DNA from 4 places in the Johannesbaptistia floridana genome. Region 1 is predicted to be linked to each of the others. Evidence: predicted binding sites of a transcription regulator. Region 1 holds the regulator's gene; each other region holds the start of a gene.
What was found. Region 1 encodes NtcA, which controls nitrogen genes in cyanobacteria. Its sites were predicted from a motif close to TTTGTANCNNNNGNTACAAA; they were not measured.
Positions count from the first base shown of each region.

Region 2: the regulator NtcA is predicted to act here: its motif matches at 1,637-1,656, upstream of gifA (glutamine synthetase inactivation factor IF7A).
Region 3: the regulator NtcA is predicted to act here: its motif matches at 1,133-1,152, upstream of urtA (urea ABC transporter substrate-binding protein).
Region 4: the regulator NtcA is predicted to act here: its motif matches at 2,106-2,125, upstream of glnA (type I glutamate--ammonia ligase).

Region 1 is NZ_JALKVM010000170.1:32,277-35,986, reverse strand. Features, by position in the region: gene MW688_RS11535 (DUF3084 domain-containing protein) at 1-836, opposite strand, end outside; gene ntcA (global nitrogen regulator NtcA) at 845-1,522, opposite strand; gene fabI (enoyl-ACP reductase FabI) at 1,721-2,497, shown strand; gene MW688_RS11520 (mechanosensitive ion channel family protein) at 2,591-3,445, opposite strand; gene MW688_RS11515 (hypothetical protein) at 3,449-3,710, opposite strand, start outside.
Region 2 is NZ_JALKVM010000142.1:10,640-14,349, forward strand. Features, by position in the region: gene MW688_RS09835 (transketolase C-terminal domain-containing protein) at 1-222, opposite strand, end outside; gene MW688_RS09840 (SDR family NAD(P)-dependent oxidoreductase) at 393-1,358, shown strand; gene gifA (glutamine synthetase inactivation factor IF7A) at 1,703-1,903, shown strand; gene MW688_RS09850 (Precorrin-3B methylase) at 2,152-2,445, shown strand; gene MW688_RS09855 (metallophosphoesterase) at 2,539-3,710, opposite strand, start outside.
Region 3 is NZ_JALKVM010000368.1:23,531-27,240, forward strand. Features, by position in the region: gene MW688_RS20500 (ATP-binding protein) at 1-1,112, shown strand, start outside; gene urtA (urea ABC transporter substrate-binding protein) at 1,220-2,488, shown strand; gene MW688_RS20510 (ABC transporter permease) at 2,769-3,710, shown strand, end outside.
Region 4 is NZ_JALKVM010000023.1:26,683-30,392, forward strand. Features, by position in the region: gene MW688_RS01570 (RNA polymerase sigma factor, RpoD/SigA family) at 1-323, shown strand, start outside; gene glnA (type I glutamate--ammonia ligase) at 610-2,031, opposite strand; gene apcB (allophycocyanin subunit beta) at 2,315-2,824, shown strand; gene MW688_RS01585 (nodulation protein NodZ) at 3,017-3,710, shown strand, end outside.

The DNA of each region.
Region 1 (3,710 bases):
ACTTGTCCTCTGACAATAGCTATTTGACTTTCTCGTAGTGTTTGATACTCTTGGTAGTATTGTTCAAGGGTATTTACTTCTCGATTCAAAAAGCTAATCTGTTCTTCTAATTCTTTTAATTGCTGTTGTTGGTTTGCTAATCGAGTATTTTTCCTGGTGATTGCTTTATCGAGGATTCTAATTTTTTGATCTCTTTCTTTTATAGTTGTTTGTAGAGCTTGTTGTTGTCGGGCTAATTGTTCGATGGTTCTTTGTCTTTGTACTAAGTCTTGGTTTTGATTTTCTATTTGTGCTGCTTGATTAGCGATAGTTTCTTTGGAGGAGGCGATTTGCTGATTTAATTGTGTTCTCAACTCAATTAATTCTTCTCTTTCTGTAGCTAAAGATTCTACTTCCTCTTCTAAGCTAGAGACTTGTTGCCTGACTAATTCTAGTTCAATGTTTGCTTTTTGGAAGTTTTGATTTAATTCAACTAAATAATCTTCTATTGCTTCTTTTTCCTGTCTAGCTATACTTAGTTGTTGTTCTATTTCTTTTTTTTGCTCAGTTACTTGCGACAATCCCCTCTGAGCTTCTCTGCGTTCTTTACGAATTTGATCAATTTCAAATATTCCTTTCCGTAAGTTTTCACTTAAACTAAAGAGAATGCCCAGAGTTGATGCGGCAATTACTAATCCGGTGAAAATTGTTACTAACATAGCGGTTTGCCGAGGACGTAGATTAAATATTCTTAGTCTGGCTTTACCTACTTTTGTTCCTAGGCGATCGCCTAAAGCTGCGATCGTTCCACCTAATACTATGATTGCTATTATTAATACTAAAGCACTGGTGGTCATATATAGCTTTAGGCAAACTGTTGACTCAATACTACTGGATTATGTACTGTTATTTTTTTCTTATGAATTGAAATCATTTCTTCTTGTCTTAATTCTCCTAGTAAGCGAGTTACTGTTACGCGGGTTGATCCTATTGCTTCTGCGATCGCCTGGTGAGACAATTTTAAATCTATTCTAATTCCTTCTGTTGTTGGTACGCCAAAATCGCGACATAAAATCAACAAAAAACTTACTAAACGAGAACCCATATCTCGATGTGCTAAAGTTTCTATCATCATTTCTGTTTGTAAAATTCTTGACGATAGTCCTTGTAGCATTAACATTGACAGTTCTGGATTATCTTTCAGAGATTTGCGGAAATTGTCGATTGGAGCACTTAATAGTTCTACTGGTGTAAAAGCTACTGCGTGATAAAAGCGGTCTGATTTTTCCCCTGTAATTAGTGATAATACTCCAAAAACGCTATTTTCTCTTAGTAAAGCTACAGTAATTTCTTCTCCTGCTTCATAAACTCGGGATAGTTTTACAGCACCTTTTAACAAAAAATAGACTCTTTCTGCTGGATCTCCCGGAAAAAATATAGTTTTCCCGCGATCAAAGCTTTCTACTACGGGGGGGTATATTCCCCCTCCTACTTGGCGGAAAACGGAGGCTAAAGGTTTATCTTGACTTACGGATAGTTCCATTATAGTTTTAGTTACTAAAAAAGCTTTACATTAATCAAAGATTAGAGCTACAGATTTTACAGAATAATTTTACACCCTTTGGTATAGCATTATACTTTTTTTTTAGAGAATATTTAATATCTGTTCAAATAGTTCTTCTTCATATAATATCAAGAGATTGTCAACTTTAAATTTAAAAACATTTTCAACTACACCACTATGTTAAACTTATCAGGGAAAAAAGCTTTAGTCACTGGAATTGCCAATAACCGCTCAATTGCTTGGGGTATTGCACAACAACTAAACAAAGCTGGAGCCGAATTAGGTGTTACCTATTTACCGGATGACAAGGGACGTTTCCAAAAAAAAGTAGGAGAATTAGTAGAACCTCTTAATCCTACTCTATTTCTCCCCTGTGATGTCCAAAATGACGAACAGATTAGAGAAACTTTTGCCCAAGTCAAAGAAAAGTGGGGTAACTTCGATATTCTCATTCACTGTTTAGCTTTTGCTAACAAAGAAGATCTCTCAGGAGACTTTAGTAATGTTAGCAGAAAAGGATTTAGTACCGCCTTAGATGTTAGTGCCTATTCTCTTACTAGCTTAGCTAAAGAGGCTAAACCCTTGTTTAATCCAGGTAGCAGTATAGTTACCCTTACTTATATAGGCGGTGTTAAAGTAGTTCCCAACTATAATGTGATGGGTGTGGCTAAAGCTGCTTTAGAGATGAGTGTTCGTTATCTCGCAGCCGAGATGGGACCTAGTAATATCCGGGTTAATGGAATCTCCGCAGGACCAATTCGTACTTTGGCTTCTTCGGCGGTAGGGGGTATTTTAGATATGATTCGCCATGTAGAAGACAAAGCACCCCTAAAACGTACTGTGACTCAAGCTGAAGTGGGAAACACTGCTGCATTTTTATGTAGCGATTTAGCTAGTGGCATTACTGGACAAATTATCTACGTAGATGCAGGTTACGAAATTATGGGTTTTTAGGCAAAAAAATTGTAGCGATCTCCCAAAAAACCCCAAAGGCGATCGCTACCCAGAAAAAATCAACAGGAAATTGTGAACAATAAACAAACTTAATTAAACCAACCTAGTTACTTTAGGATAGGTAAAATGATGATGAGAGAATGCTTTTTTAGCTCGTTTAATTAAATCAGTTTGATAAATAAATTCGTCTCTAGCGTCTATGGGATAGCTTTTTAGTTTCAAGAGAATACCCCAGGGTTTTTGTTCAGCGATAACCACTACAGGCATTTTAACTTGAGTATATTTACTAGCGTAAGCAACTCGATAGAGAAGATGTATTGCTAAGTCTAAATCATTTTCATGGGCAAGATAAAATTTTGTCACAACTTGGGCTTCTAATTGACCAGCATTAGAGTTAGAAACTACATTTGTCCAAATTAAATTGTGAGGAATAATTAATATAGAATCGTCGGGAGTACGTAAACGAATGCTGCGTAATCCATAGTTAATTACTTCTCCGTAGTGTTCATTGATTTGAATGCGATCGCCTACCTTGTAAGGACTTTCAAATAAACTAACTAATCCAGCAATTACAGCACTAGCATAGTCTTTAAAAGCAAAACCCAAAGCTACAGCAACCGTACCAGTCAAAGCAAAAATATTTTCTCTAGACAAGTTAATAAATAAATTAACTAGAATAGTTACTGCTATCAGCAAAACTACTGTGCGGAAAAAAGGCAGAGATTGTTTAATCCCTAAACGCCATTCTCGCTTAACTCGTTCGGAGAACCAATTAATTAGTTTTTCTAATAAAATTATGGCTAAGTAAGCAGCAACAATTACTAAGACAGCTTGAGTAATCTTACTAACAGTTATTTCATTTAATAATTTTTCTGCTTGATTTTTAGTTTCTGAAGTAATATCATCCCCAGATTGAGCTAAAATCAAGCTGTTCAACTCCAAGATCATGGTTTATTCACCAATATAAAAATTATTGCCGTCCAGTTCTTCTTTTACTTTAGGATAGTAGATAGGATTTAATCGAAATAGTTGTGAATCTTCTTCAATTATTCCTTGACTGTACAACTTTTGTAAACCATTTTGTACAGTAGCGGGGGGATCTCCAAGAGTAACAGCTAAATGTTCTAAAGTAATTTCTTGATGTAGCAATAGAGAATAAAGTAGATAGTGATCTTCTAAAGATAAGTTTGGTAATTTTGGTAAGGTAGGAACT
Region 2 (3,710 bases), on a different contig from region 1:
AATCATTACTTCTGGTACAGTATCATAGGGACCACCAGTATGACCACCCACACCGCGGGCTGCACCTGTAGCGGTGAAAAAGACGATCGCATCGCGACAAAGTTGAATATTTGCTTCTATTGCGGATTTTTGCTCGGAAGTAAGGGTTTTTTGACTGGGATCTAGGCTAATAGTTTTATATGCACCTAAATCAATAGGAAAGCTGGCTGTGGCAACTGTCATTAGTGATATTTTTCCTGTATTCAATTAAAATTGTATGTTTCTTTTACTATTGTTTAGTAAAAGTTAGTTATTTATATAGCAGTCTATCTCTAGAAGTTCAAACTGTCCATAGGAAGAATATCGCTCTACTTTGGTAAAATCAGTTTGAGATGAAGCTAGGATTAAAAGTAATGCAGAAATTATTAGGTAAGGTGGCTTTAGTAACTGGCGCCACCAGAGGTATCGGGAAAGGCATTGCCATTGGTTTAGCCGAAGCTGGAGCAACTGTTTATATTACCGGAAGAAGTTTAGAAACAAGTAGCGCCGGAGAAGAAATTGGCGGCAGTCTTTTGGCAACTGCTGCCTCTGTGGAAGCAGTAGGTGGTAAGTGTATCGCTGTACAAGTTGACCACAGTGATGATCAACAGGTGGAGAGACTATTTGAGCAAATTAATGACGAACAACAAGGACAATTAGATGTACTGGTAAATAATGCTTATGGAGGTGTACAAAGACTACGAGATAACGGTGGTAAGCCTTTTTGGGAGTCAGATTTAAGTCTTTGGGATGCTTGTCATCAAGTAGGTTTGCGCAGTCACTATCTAGCTAGTGTTTTTGCCGCTAAGCTAATGACTAAGCGTAAACAAGGGTTAATTTGTACTATCTCTTCCTGGGGAAGTTTGAGTTATCTATTTGGAGTAGCTTATAGCACCGGAAAAGTAGCCTGCGATCGCCTAGCTGCTGATATGGCTGTAGAACTTAAATCAGCTAATGTGGCTTCTCTCTCAATTTGGCCGGGAATTGTTGGCACTGAACATATTACCAGTATCGCTAAAGATACCAATGTTGAAAACCCCCTGCTATTAGACCAATATAATTGGGAATCTCCTCTCCTCACCGGACGGGCGATCGCTTCTTTAGCCGCTGAACCAAAAATTATGTCTTTAACTGGTACTCTTCAAATTGTCGCTGAAGTAGCCAAAAAGTATAACCTAGTTGATGCTAATGGGGAATTGCCTGTATCTCTACGTTCTTTACGCTTTATTTTCCCTTGGGTATGGCCTTCTTTAAGAGAATACTCTTACTTAATTCCTGATGTTTATCTCCCTTGGTTCATTCTCTTATTAACTAGGCTACAATCCCCTCGACTTAAATAATTTTTTGATTCTATTGGGGCGATCCCTTGACTCATATCAAAGCACGCAAATACAAAAGTACAGAAATTGACCAACAGGCGAGAATCAATTTTTAAGCGCGATCGCATTAATTCTTTAACTCATTACTTCAAAACTTCAAAACTTATTACTCATTACTCATTACTCATTACTCATTACTCATTACTCATTACTCACTATTCATCCACTAGTAACATTAGGTAAAGATGCAAGATCTGAGTTGAGGGAATGTCAGAGAATAATAAAAAAATTTTTACAATTTGGTAGCAATTTATACAGAACTTATGCTATATTAGATATGTAAGAAAAAAAAGGAGTTTAAAATTATGTCTACTCAAAATCAAGCACGCGCTTTAATGATGCGTCATCACCACAATATTAGAAATCGTCAACAATCTTTACTAAATCGTGCTGCGGCCGAAATTGGTGTTGATATAGACAACACAGAATATAGAGGCAAAATCCAAGGTAAACCCAATCCTAGTTTTAGAACAACTTATGATCGCAGTAATGCAACTCTTAGCTAGTACCGAAGTAGTAAAATAAAATTAAAATAGAATATTAGAAACTGATGATTTTAAAAATAGGGTGGCACTATGCCCCCTCTTTTTTTGCTCAAAAATAAGCATGTTCTTGTTAAAAACGAGGTTCGTAGTTGGACTTTAGTCCAAAAGACACACAATCATTAGCTCAACAGGAAAGAGAATAGCTAACATATCTGTCTCGCGTTAGAATTGTTAAAGATTCAAAATCTTGAAAAAAATAAGAGGCTCGTTTGGTTGCCAAAAAGAAGAAAAATAAAGAATTAAAGGACAAAGATTTAGTCAAAGAAGTATGTCGGCGCATCCGGGTAGCGAGGAGTTACTGGGATGCCCATAAAAATGCTGCTTGTCGAGGAGAAAGAGAAAAGGCATTGGCACTCTACGAAACTTTGACACCAGAACAAAAAGAGCAAATCCCGCAACAGCTAAGAGTTTGGCTACGCTATCGTAGTGAAAAGTACTTTGGTAAAGATAAACCCAATGGGATGGCAACAAAACGCTTTATACACAAAAAGGGCAAAATATAGTTTTAATGAAATATACACGCTTAATATTATTAGATTATAGATAAGATATAGCTCAAGCTACATCTTATCTGTTTTTATACCAAAAGAGTCAAATTACAGAATAACAAAGTCACTCTCGCCCAAATTAACAGCTTCTACTCCAAGGAGAATAGCCACCTCTTGAGATAGAGCTTGAACTACAGTATTATTACCTTGTTCTGTGAGAGTTAAATCTGCAAAAGTCAAACCAGTATTAGCTAGACCAATTACGTCTTCACCAATCGTAAAATCAGTAATGGTATTGGGGTTTTCTGGTAAAAGATTACTGTCAGTAACCAACCAAAACTGGTCTTCTCCAGCATCTCCAGTAATAACATTATTACCAGTAGGATAACTAGCGAAAAGTACATCATCTCCAGAACCTAACAGGATACGGTTATTACTTCCTGCAAATAAAGTGTCATCGTCACTACCAGTATCTATACGATTATCACCAGAAGCAAGACTAACATCAACGCGATCGCTACCACCACCAGTGAAGAGTATTTGTTCATCACCGATAAATTGACGTTCATCGGGAATAGCAGTATCAAAATGGTCATCCCCAGAAGTACCAAACACAGTTTCAGGGACTAGGGTTTCAGGAGGAGTAATGTCACTTTCCCCAAGATTCAGAACAGTTACATCATCAAAACTTGCTCCTTCATTACCCCAACTATAGAGAGCTATTGTACCACCAGGAATCTCAGATTCATTCTTAATGGGGTTATTAAATAAAGGTTGTTGGTCAAGCCAAGCGGATACCTCGTTGTTTTCCACATCAAGACGAATATGGGTATCTGTATCTATAGCGTATTTATTACGACTACGGGCCATAGTCAACTCGATACTATCTTCTATCTTAAATAGCTGAACAAAACGCTGATTAGCGTCAAGTTCTAGCTTATAGTAGTTATCTGGGTCTTGATAGTGGAAAATAATTCCCATACCACCATTATCAGCAGAAGCTAGGGTTGCTTCTACAGAGTAATCAGTCCATTGTGAAGCTTCAGGATTGTTATAGAGTGCATAAGTACCTTTGCGTAAAGCCATCCAACCATCGCCTAAAGGACTCCAACCTCTTTGCCACACATCAGGGTTAGTTGCACCATTCCAAGTTAATTGACGACTTTGGATATTAGAAGACTGTAGTAAACGACCATCTTCTACAGACCAATTTGAAGGTCCTTCCATATCTCCTTCATCTATGATAGTCCAACCATCAAAGTTTCCATCTTGAAAATCTT
Region 3 (3,710 bases), on a different contig from region 1:
TGCAAAGTGATTTAAATTCTGAACAGAAACACTATGTAGAACTTATTCAAAAAAGTGGAGAAATATTATTACACATCATTAATGATGTCTTAGATTATGCTAAATTTGAATCAGGAAAAATAAAAACAGAAAATATAAAATTTACTTTAGAAACTTTAGTTGAAGAAATAAAAGATTTGATTATTCCCCAAATCAATACAAACAAGGTAAAATTTAGCTATACTATCTCTGAAAATTTACCTAGTCACTACAAAGGAGATGCTAATTTAATTAAGCAAATACTGCTTAATTTACTAAGTAATGCGGTAAAATTTACCGAACAAGGAGAAATAAAGGTAGTTATTAGGGAACAATATCACGAAGATGATCAGAGTGACAAAATACAATTTTTAGTGCAAGATACTGGAATTGGCATAACACCAAAAAACCATAAAAATATTTTTCAACCCTTTAGCCAAGGAGATAATTCAGTTGGGAGAAAATATGGGGGTACAGGTTTGGGACTAGCAATATGTAAACATCTTTGTGAAGTAATGGGAGGGAGAATTTGGGTAGTAAGTCAAGGAGTAGTATCAGGAGACTATCCTTTAGATTTTGAAGTAGATTTAAGTAAATCAAAATCAACTCCAGGAGCTAGTTTTTATTTTACTGTTAAACTAGAAGCAATTTCTGAAACGACTACTCCATTAGAGTCAGAAACAAGAAAAAATCTGTTAGAATGCCATAAGGATAAATTGAGTTGTTTGAAAATACTATTAGCAGAAGATAATCAGATTAATCAAAGAGTTGTAGCCCTGATGTTGCGCAAATATAGTTGTCAGTTAGAAGTTGTAGAGAATGGTTTAGAAGCAGTTAAGAAACTACAAGAAACAGATTATGATGCAGTTCTAATGGATATAGAAATGCCAAAAATGGATGGAATTAAAGCCACAGAAGAAATTCGGAAAAATTATAAAAACTTAGAGAAACCCTGGATAATAGCTGTTACTGCCTACACATTTCCAGAAGAACAAGAAAAATGTTTAAAGGTAGGAATGAATGATTATATAAGTAAACCTATTATTGAAGAGAAATTAGTAGAAGCATTGGTTAAAGTAAAAGCAAAAAGTTGAAACCATATTCAAATTAATTTTTGGTATTAAAAGCTACATTTAAACAGTTAATTAAAGTTTAGTATAGTTTAGTTTTATACAGACTTGAAAAAGATTAGCAATTGAAAATGAGCAAATTAGGACGGAGAAAATTTTTAGTATACGGATCTTCAGCAATAGGAACAAGTGTTCTACTAAAAGCAATAAGTGGCGATCGCCAAGCTAAAGCAGCAGATGGAGATACAATAAAAGTAGGCATATTACACTCTCTCAGTGGAACCATGGCTATTAGTGAAACTACAGTAGTAGAAGCAGAAAAACTAGCCATCAAAGAAATTAACGCCGCAGGAGGCGTGTTAGGTAAACAAATAGAAGCAATAGAAGAAGATGGCGCTTCAGATTGGCCCACTTTCGCAGAAAAAGCCACTAAACTGATAGACCAAGACCAAGTAGTCACAGTATTTGGTTGTTGGACTTCCGCAAGCCGTAAAGCAGTGTTACCAGTTTTTGAATCCAAAAACCACATGCTTTGGTACCCAGTACAATACGAAGGTCAAGAATGCTCTAAAAACATATTTTACACTGGGGCAGCACCTAATCAACAAATTGAACCTGCTGTAGACTGGTTGCTAGAAAACAAAGGTCAAAACTTTTTCCTAGTAGGTTCAGACTATGTCTTTCCTCGTACCGCCAATACCATCATCAAAGAACAACTAAAAGCAAAAGGAGGTAAAACAGTAGGGGAAGATTATATACCCCTAGGCAGTACTGAAGTTACTCCCATAGTAGCTAAAATTAGAGCAACTTTACCCACTGGTGGAGTAATATTTAACAGTCTAAACGGTGATAGTAACGTAGCTTTCTTTAAACAGATACAAGGCTTAGGTATAACTCCAGATAAATATCCAGTCATGTCAGTGAGTATTGCCGAAGAAGAAGTAAGACAAATTGGTAAAGAATATTTAGTAGGTCACTATGCAGCTTGGAATTACTTCCAAACCGTAGATACTCCCGCCAATCAAAAATTTGTTCAAGCCTTTAAAACAGAATACGGAGAAGACCGCGTGACCAACGATCCCATGGAAGCAGCTTATATCATGGTTTATCTTTGGAAACAGGCCGTAGAAACCGCAGGAACTACTGATTTAGAAGCCGTGAGAAAAGCAGCCTTAGGTCAACAATTTGAGGCACCAGAAGGACTAGTTACCATGCAAAATAATCACCACATCTCTAAAACTGTCCGTATCGGTCAAGTTAGAGATGATGGTTTATTTGACATAGTATGGAGTACCGAGGGTCCCATAGATCCTATACCATGGAATCAGTACGTACCAGAAACAAAAGGATTAGCCTGCGATTGGAGTGACCCCAGTAAAGGCGGTAAATATCAAATGTAAGTAAATAATAATGAGGACTAACTTAATGCGGGACAAGCTAGTTGAGAAGAGATGTCAGGTGAAGCGGTGTTAGGTAAAATGGGAGCTGGTTTTTCTTTCTTTCCTAGGTATTTTTTCATCACTGCCAAACCTTGAAGTCTTGATAATTCCTACACTTCCCTCATACTTATCTAGCATAATAACTTTTTTCGTTATTTAAAACAATTCTACCTAAAAGCTAATACATGACTACCAGCCAAAATGTCCCGGTTTAATTTTCAATTTAAAAGGTAACCAAATTATGTGGTCTTTGTTTGTAGATAGTATTTTCAATGGCATAAGTATTGGAGCTGTATTACTCATAGCAGCCTTAGGACTAGCTATAGTTTTTGGGCTAATGGGTGTAATTAATCTTGCCCATGGTGAGTTGATTATGCTAGGAGGATACACCACATACGTAGTGCAAAATATCTTTAAAAGTTGGGGAGACCCCTGGTTTAACTATTATATCCTAGTAGCCATACCTGCGGCTTTTATTGTCTCAGCTTTGATGGGTCTAATCTTGGAAAAAGGCGTGATTCGCTACCTCTATGGTCGCCCTTTAGAAACCTTACTAGCTACCTGGGGAGTTAGCCTAATTTTGCGACAATTCGTAAGAAGTGTAAACGGTTTACTAGTAATTGGTATAGGTGTATTTTGTTTACTCTTTTTCGGTGGTCTGTATTTATTGAAAAAACAAAGTAATTGGGTAAATATTCGCAGTTGGGCAAAAATAGTTTTATTTATCTTATCAAGCGCGATCGCCTACTTTGGTACTAGATTAATATTTACTCAAGAAAATTCACAATCCCTAGCAAAACCCTGGTTTAGTGCTAGAAACGTTGATGTAACCGCACCAGAATGGTTACGGGGAGGACTTCCAGTTATGGATGCTTTTCAAATACCCTACACCAGAATATTCATTCTCACTCTCACTATTTTGTGTTTGTTAGCAACTTTTTGGTTTCTCAACTACTCCAGTTGGGGTTTAAGAATTCGTGCAGTTACCCAAAATAGAAGTATGAGCGCTTGCTTAGGTATTCCAACAGACACAGTGGATGCGCTAACTTTTGCCCTTGGTTCGGGATTAGCAGGAATAGCCGGATGTGCTATAAGTTTACTAGGTCCGGTGGGACCAAATACAGGACAAAACTATATAGTAGACACATTTATGGTAGTGGTTGTTGGTGGAGTTGGTAATCTG
Region 4 (3,710 bases), on a different contig from region 1:
TTTCTCTAGATGTAAGAGTAGGGGATAACCAAGATACCGAACTTTCAGAACTATTAGAAGATGATGGTGCTTCGCCAGATCAATTTATCACTCAAGAACTACTACGTCAAGACTTAGGCAGTCTTCTTGATGAACTGACACCACAGCAACAACAAGTAATTATCCTTCGCTTTGGTTTAAAAGATGGTAAGGAGATGTCTCTTGCCAAAATCGGTAAAGAACTCAATCTATCCCGGGAAAGAGTACGCCAACTAGAACATCAAGCCCTCAATCATCTACGCAAACGAAGAGGTGAAATCCAAGAATATATTGTTGCTAGTTGAATATAAATATAGTAATCGGAAAAATCCCTAATCTAGGATTCACCATTTAAACTGTAGGGTGCGTTAATGAAATGTAACGCACCATTAATTATATTATGATCACATAACATTGAATACTGAGTTCTGACACTTTCTTCTCCAGAGGGTATGCGATCGCTCTTTTTTTACCCAGTTAATTATCCCTACACTACCGATAAGAGGGACAGAGTTTTATTTAAAACTCTGTCCCTAATTTATGGTTATGACAACAATTTAAGCATTGCCCTCATGCCTTCTGCTCTAGAGATTAGACATCGTAGTAAAGAGAAAATTCATAGGGATGAGGACGTAAACGGAGAGGATTAATCTCGTTATCTAGCTTGTACTCAATCCAATTGTTGACAAAATCTTCAGTAAATACTCCCGTATTAGTCAAGAAAGAATGATCCTGTTCTAAAGCTTCTAAAGCACCCTCTAAAGAACCAGGAGTAGAAGGAATTTCACTCAACTCTTCAGGAGTAAGCTCATAAATATCCACATCTAAAGACTTACCGGGATCTATTTCATTTTTAATACCATCGATTCCAGCACAAAGCATAGCCGCAAAAGCTAAATAGGGGTTACAAGTGGCATCTGGACAACGGAATTCCAGACGTTTTGCCTTAGGATTAGGTCCCGATAGAGGAATACGAATAGAAGCAGAACGGTTTCCTTGAGAATAGGCCAAGTTAACAGGAGCTTCAAAACCAGGAACTAGACGCTTATAAGAGTTGGTGCTTGGGTTAGTAAAAGCTAGTAAAGCTGGAGCGTGTTTAAGAATGCCACCAATGTAGTTGAGAGCCATTTTACTCAAATTAGCGTAACCATCACCCCAAAACAAAGGTTCTCCATTCTTCCAAATGGATTGGTGGGTGTGCATACCCGAACCATTATCATTAAATAGAGGTTTAGGCATAAAAGTTACTGTTTTACCATACTTTTTGGCGACATTTTTAATTACGTATTTATAGGTCATTAAATAGTCTGCCGCTTCTACCATGCTGGCAAATCGGAAACCTAACTCATTTTGTCCCCCTGTAGCTACTTCATGGTGATGCTTTTCAATAGGTAGGCCACATTCTGCCATAGTTAAAAGCATTTCAGTACGCATGTCTTGGAGGGTATCAGTAGGAGAAACCGGAAAATAACCTTCTTTGTATCTGGGTTTATAACCGAGGTTTCCTCCCTCTTCTTCCCTTCCAGAATTCCAACGGCCTTCTACACTATCTACATAGTAAAAACTTTTGTTTTCGGTTTGATCAAAGCGAACATCATCAAAAACAAAAAATTCTGCTTCTGGACCAAAGTAGGCTACATCACCTATTCCTGTTTCTTGTAAAAATTCAATGGCCTTTTTAGCAATGGTGCGGGGATCGCGATCGTACCATTCTCCTGTACGAGGTTCTTTGATACTGCAAATCATGCTCAAAGTTTTTTCTTTCATGAAGGGATCAATCCAGGCAGTGGAGGGATCAGGAACCATACACATATCTGATTCGTTGATTGCTTTCCAACCACGTATACTAGATCCGTCAAAAGGAACTCCACTATCAAAAGAGTCTTCGTCAATTTGATCGTAATAAAAAGAACAGTGTTGCCATATCCCTGGGGTGTCGATGAATTTTAAATCAATAATTTGAATTTTTTCATCGCGAACCATTTTTAATATTTCTTCTGGGGTTTGATCCATATTATACTCCAATTACAAGGATAATAAAATTTTTTCTCAGTATCGATTTATCCTAGAGATTGCTCTCTCTAGATTTTGTATTCAGTGTTACCAAATCCTTAATATTTGCAAATAATTCAGAAAAACTGACCATTTAATTGTATTTGAATATACTAAAAACCAGGAATTGTAAACAAATGTATCAAAATACTGATTTAATTGGTTTAATTTTAGCAGGTTACTAACCCCCTATGGGATGATAAGTAAATATAAAAGAATAACATAGTCAGGAGAACTGAGTTTAATGCGAGACGCAGTCACCAATTTGATTAGAAACTACGATTTAACAGGTCGATATCTAGATCGCAGTGCGATCGATACATTACAATCCTATTTTGAATCAGGTACGGCAAGAATTAAAGCCGCAACCTTGATTAACGCTAATTCTGCTAACTTGGTTAAGCAAGCTTCCGTGGCTTTATTTGAAGAGTTACCAGAATTAATTAGTCCCGGTGGCAACGCTTATACCACTAGACGCTATTCCGCTTGCTTGAGAGATATGGACTATTATCTTCGCTACGCTAGTTATGCTTTAGTAGCCGGAGATATGAATGTTCTTGACGAAAGGGTTTTACAAGGCTTAAGAGAAACTTATAATTCCCTATGTGTACCCATCGGTCCTACTGTACGCGGTATTCAAATCCTCAAGGAGATGATTAAAGAAATGCTCGCTCAAGAAGGTTTTGAACCTAGTACAATGATTGATGAACCTTTTGAGCATATAGCGAGTGAGTTAAGCGAAGTTTCTATCTAACTCAGCTCTTTGAGATTTATTAATGGACAAAGGAAACAACACCCTTCTTTTTGTCCATTAAACTTCTTATAAAAGTGAAAACAACATAAATTAAAATGGGAACACAATCAATCACTAAAACTATTCTTTTTTCCCTGTTTTTTACCTTATTCCGCAACTCCTAAACAAAGAGATATATGAAAAGCTATAGTAATGATGGAAAAAAGTAAATATATAGTTGTTAAGGGATCTTCAGGATTAGGTAATCGCATCTTAGCCTTGAGTACAACGATATTGTATGGGCGCATGACGAAGAGAAAGGTGGTTGTAGACTGGAGAGATGGAAGTTATAGTGATAACCATATTAATTCGTTTTTTGTGTATTTTGACTGCCCCTCAGCTCTAAATGTCGATGATTTACCAATAAATGTATCATCAGTTTATCCCAGTTTATGGCACAATCGCTTGGATGAATCCTTCGGAGGCTTAAAACAAACACTAAATCTTACTGAAGGAGAAATGTCTATAGATGTCAGTAAGCTTGATTATACTGAAGATATTCTGGTTTTTTGTTCTTATTCAGATAAAACATATAAAATGCGATCGCATTTTCAAGGGGATTTTCAGTATTTATCCAAATTGACTAATATAGAAATTATCTCCACCATCATAAAAAAAGAATTGCAGTTAAAACAAGATATACAAGCTAGAGTAGATACCTTTGCTGGTTCTAAGTTAACTCAACCAACCCTGGGAGTTCATGTTCGCTATACAGATATGAAAATTGATTTAGGCAAACTCTATCAGCGAGTAGCAAATACCCTCAGAAAAAATAAGCAATACCAAATTTTTTTAGCAACAGATTCTCAAAAAGTTATACAGGATTTTCAACAGCAATTTCCCAAAG